2 regions of the Pseudoduganella sp. RAF19 genome follow, and region 2 is predicted to be linked to the other one. Evidence: predicted binding sites of a transcription regulator. Region 2 holds the regulator's gene; the other holds the start of a gene.
The links. Region 2 encodes LexA, which represses DNA repair genes until DNA is damaged. Its sites were predicted from a motif close to ACTGTATNNNNATACAGT; they were not measured.
Positions count from the first base shown of each region.

Region 1: a site for LexA is predicted at 959-976, ahead of recA (recombinase RecA). Genes of this name have one in related genera too.

Region 1 is NZ_JBFREF010000004.1:304,101-306,502, forward strand. Features, by position in the region: gene AB4Z19_RS12570 (sensor histidine kinase N-terminal domain-containing protein) at 1-207, opposite strand, end outside; gene AB4Z19_RS12575 (response regulator) at 204-896, opposite strand; gene recA (recombinase RecA) at 1,026-2,105, shown strand; gene recX (recombination regulator RecX) at 2,200-2,402, shown strand, end outside.
Region 2 is NZ_JBFREF010000003.1:552,076-554,477, forward strand. Features, by position in the region: gene AB4Z19_RS10375 (hypothetical protein) at 1-127, shown strand, start outside; gene AB4Z19_RS10380 (glutathione S-transferase family protein) at 149-772, opposite strand; gene lexA (transcriptional repressor LexA) at 772-1,479, opposite strand; gene AB4Z19_RS10390 (hypothetical protein) at 1,606-2,067, shown strand.

The DNA of each region.
Region 1 (2,402 bases), on a different contig from region 2:
CAGCACGGTGACGTTATCTTCCAGCGCGTGGTCGAAAGGCTGGTTGGCGATGGATTTTGCGACCAGGTAGGTAATCGCGATGCTCATTGGCCAGAGCAGCAGCAGGGGGGCGAGCATCCAGTCCAGGATCTCGCCGAACAGGGAGTGCTGGATTTCGTTGGCTTCGGCGGCGGGCGCCTGTTGCCAGCTGGCCTTTTCCTCGCTCACTTGCCTTCAGCGCCGGATGCGGCGGAAAACTTCTCCAGGCAGTAGCCCAGCCCGCGCACGGTGGCGATGCGCACGCCGCCCACTTCGATCTTCTTGCGCAGGCGGTGCACATAGACTTCGATGGCGTTGTTGCTGACTTCCTCGCCCCATTCGCACAGGTGGTCGACCAGCTGTTCCTTCGACACCAGCCGTCCCGTGCGCGCCAGCAGGATTTCCAGCAGGCCCAGTTCGCGCGCCGACAGGTCCAGCATCTGGTCATTAATATAGGCGCTGCGCCCCACCTGGTCGTAGGTGAGGGGGCCATGCTTTATGACGGTAGAACCGCCACCCTGGCCGCGCCGGGTCAGCGCCCGTACGCGCGCTTCCAGTTCGGACAGGGCGAAAGGCTTGGCCATGTAATCGTCCGCGCCCAGATCGAGGCCGTTGACGCGCTGTTCGACCGAATCGGCAGCCGTCAGGATCAGCACCGGCAGCAGCGAGCCGCGCGAACGCAAGCGGCGCAGCACTTCCAGACCGGACAGCTTGGGCAGGCCAAGGTCCAGAATCAGCAGATCGAATTCCTGGGTGGAGAGGGCGGTGTCGGCTTCCTGCCCGTTTTTTACGCAATCAATGGCATAACCGGACTGGCGCAGGGAACGTGTCAGGCCGTCGGCAAGGACGCTGTCATCTTCGGCAAGTAAAATACGCATAACGCTAATGTAGCTACTTTTTGATCCCCCTCAAAGATTTAAAAACAGTGCTTGTCAAAAGCACTGTTTTTTTATACAGTACCGTCTGTAGCGACTAATTGCGACCAACCAACTGCGCGAAAGAACATCATGGACGATAAAAAAGCTGTAATCCCCGCATCTGAAAAAGCCAAGGCGCTGGCCGCCGCGCTGGCACAGATTGAAAAGCAGTTCGGCAAGGGCTCCGTGATGCGCATGGACGCCTCGGCTCCGATCGAGGAAGTACAGACCGTGTCCACCGGCTCCCTGGGTCTGGACATCGCCCTGGGCGTAGGCGGCCTGCCGCGCGGCCGCGTGGTCGAGATCTACGGTCCGGAATCGTCCGGTAAAACCACCCTGACCCTGCAGGCCATCGCCGAAATGCAGAAAATGGGCGGCACCTGCGCCTTCATTGACGCGGAACACGCGCTGGACGTGGTCTACGCGCAGAAGCTGGGCGTGAACCTGCACGAGCTGCTGATCTCCCAGCCGGACACCGGCGAACAGGCCCTGGAAATCTGCGATGCGCTGGTGCGCTCAGGTTCCGTGGACCTGATCGTGGTCGACTCGGTCGCCGCGCTGACCCCGAAAGCGGAAATCGAAGGCGATATGGGTGACTCGCTGCCAGGCCTGCAGGCCCGTCTGATGTCGCAAGCGCTGCGCAAGCTGACCGGCACCATCAACCGCACCAACACTCTGGTCATCTTCATTAACCAGATCCGTATGAAGATCGGCGTGATGTTCGGCTCGCCGGAAACCACCACCGGCGGTAATGCACTGAAGTTCTACGCCTCCGTGCGCCTGGACATCCGCCGCACCGGCTCCATCAAGTCCGGCGACGAGGTGATCGGTAACGAAACCAAGGTCAAGGTCGTCAAGAACAAGATCGCGCCTCCGTTCAAGGAAGCCCACTTCGACATTCTGTATGGCGAAGGCACTTCCCGCGAAGGCGAAATCATCGATCTGGGCGTGGAAGCCAAGATCGTTGAGAAGTCCGGTTCGTGGTACAGCTACGAAGGCGAACGCATCGGCCAGGGCAAGGACAATGCCCGCCTGTTCCTGAAAGAGCGTCCAGCGCTGGCGCGCGAAATCGAGAACAAGGTCCGCGCAGCCCTCGGCGTGCGCGCACTGCCGGTCGTGAACGACGACGGCGAAGAAGTCGCCGCACCGAAGCTCAAAGCCGTCGAATAATCGCACAGCGGCGGGTCAATGACCCGCCCTACGCCATGCGTTGGACATGCCAACAATGTGTCGTAGGGCGGATCATCGATCCGCCGTTTTTGTTATGCCCCGCCCCCCCCTCTCTCTCAAAGCCCGCGCCTTGCGCCTGCTCTCGCAGCGCGAGCACAGCCGTCTGGAACTGTCGCGCAAACTCTCGCGCTATGCGGAAGAAGGCGACGACCTCGAAGCCCTGCTCAACTTCCTCGAACAAAACAAATGGCTCTCGCAAGAGCGCTTCTCTGAAAATCTCGTGCATCGCCGCAGCGC
Region 2 (2,402 bases):
ATTGCTGCACGACCTGCCCGAACAATTCACTGCCGACGGTATTGCCGGCGCAGACTTCTTCCAGCATTACGCTGTCTACATCGACCAGGCCGGCGGCCAGGTCGCAGTGCGCCGCAAGGATCGCTGAGGCGCGCTTAGTACGCCTTCGCTACCAAGGGGCGGCCCCTGGCATCTGGTACGGGTGGCGCCAGCCGGGCAGGGCGCGGATGCGATCGAGCCAGGCTGCAACGCGCGGCGGATAGCTGACGTTGGCTTGTTCAGGCCAGAACAGGTAACCGCAAAGCGACAGGTCGGCAATGCTGGGCTGATCGTCCAGCAGGAACTGGCGGCCGTCCGTCAGTTCCTCATCCAGGCGCACCATATCGTCATCGAAGCGGCGGCGGAACCATGGCAGCACGGTGCCTGCATAGGCACCGGCATCGTCGAACTTCTGGCCATAGCGCAGGTGGGCCATGGAGAAGCCGATGCGGTTGGCTTCCCAGAACAGCCATTCGCGGCAGCGTTCCAGGCGTTCCTTCGATTCGCCGCCCCATGCGCCGAGATGTTCGGCCATGTGCAGCAGGATGGCGTTCGATTGCACGTACGGTTTGCCGTCGTGGACCAGCAAGGGCACTTCGCAGTATTTGGCCAGGCTGCGGAAGGGCTCCGGGCGATCGGCCCGCGCCAGGCGCAGGTCGATCTCTTGGTACTCGTGCGGCACGCCCGCCACTTCCAGTAGCAGCTTGACCTTGTAGCTGTGGCCGGACTCGCAGTTCCCGTACAGCTGGATCATTAGTGCCAGGTCCTCATCAGGCCCACGGCCAGGCCTTCCAGCGCGAAGTCGTCTTCCGGCGTGACGGTGATGACCTTGAAGTCCGGGTTTTCCGGCAGCAGTTCGACGGTGGAGCCGGATTTGCGGTAGCGCTTTACCGTCACTTCATTGCCGATGCGCGCGACCACGATCTGGCCGTTGCGGGCGCTGTCGGTCTTCTTCACCGCCAGCAGGTCGCCGTCCATGATGCCGATGTCGCGCATCGATTCGCCGCGTACTTTCAGCAGGAAGTCGGGCTTGGACGAGAACAGGTTGGGGTCAACGTTGTAGCTGGTTTCCAGATTTTCCTGCGCCAGGATAGGCGAGCCTGCGGCCACGCGGCCGATCAGCGGCAATGAAACCAGCATGCCGGCGGGTACCTGGGGCAGGGCGTCGTCGTCAGTATGGACGGTGGCGCGGCGCGAGCTGGTTGCTGCGCTGCTTGCCGCACCGGTGCCCGATGCTGCGGCGCCGAAGCTGCCGGTCAGACGGATGCCGCGCGAGGTGCCGGCAGTGATCTCGATGGCGCCCTTGCGCTGCAGGGCTTTCAGGTGTTCTTCGGCAGCGTTGGCGGACTTGAAGCCGAGTTCCGCGGCGATCTCCGCGCGGGTCGGCGGGAAGCCGGTGTTGTCGATCGCGTCCCTGATCAGATTGAGGATTTGTTCTTGACGTGCTGTGAGCTTGATCATGGTACGTGTGCTGTGGATATAGACAGTCTGTATTTTTGTACAGTGTGGACCATAATGCAAGCAAAATTGTTGCATCCTGAGAAAAATTTCGGCTTAATGTCGAAACGACAATGCTCGGAGGACGGGATGGGACGCTATGCTTTCTTGCTCGCTGCTGGTATTGCGCTGTTCGGCGCACTGATTCATTTCCTGGCACCTCTGTTGGGAGCGGAGTGGTACGCGTTCTTCCAGGCGCCGCCTGCCGTGGTCGCCTCGGCGCGCGGCGGCACTGCGCTGGCGCCGCTTGGTTCGGTGGTGATCGGCGGACTGATGCTGTTATGCTCCCTGTACGCACTGGCTGGCACTGGTGCGCGCCGCCTGCGCTGGTTGCCGTTTGTCCCGCAGGCGCAAGGCACGATCGCCGCCGTCTGCCTGCTCCGCGGCCTGCTGCTGGTACCGTCCGTGATCAAATTCCCTTCGCATGTGACCACGTTTGATGTGGTCGCGTCCCTGATCTGGTTTGTGACGGGCGTGGCGTTCGTGATCGGCATCCTCTCGCGCCAGCCGGTGCGAATTCCTTCCTTACCTGAGGGGCAGCCCGGCAACTGACAGCGCCGACGCCGGCGTCTTTTCCTGCACCAGCGCAATGCCGAGCTGCTGTGGCTGGCGATCTGTGGCGGTGTGGCGCAGGGCCAGTGTTTCATCGTCAATCGCACCGAAGCGCACGCGGAGCAAGCCCCGATCTTGAGATGCGGATCGGAAGGCAGTGGCTTCATCCAGTCTGGAACATCGTATAAATCATTTCCCTGTTGTGCGCTCCATTCGTGTCGCGAAAACAATATTGCTCATTCCAGTCGATGACTGCCTGCACATCAGGGAAGAAAAATGCCCCAGCATGCCTGTTCGCCGGCCAGCCAGGCTTGAGGCAAAGCAGGGAGGTGCTT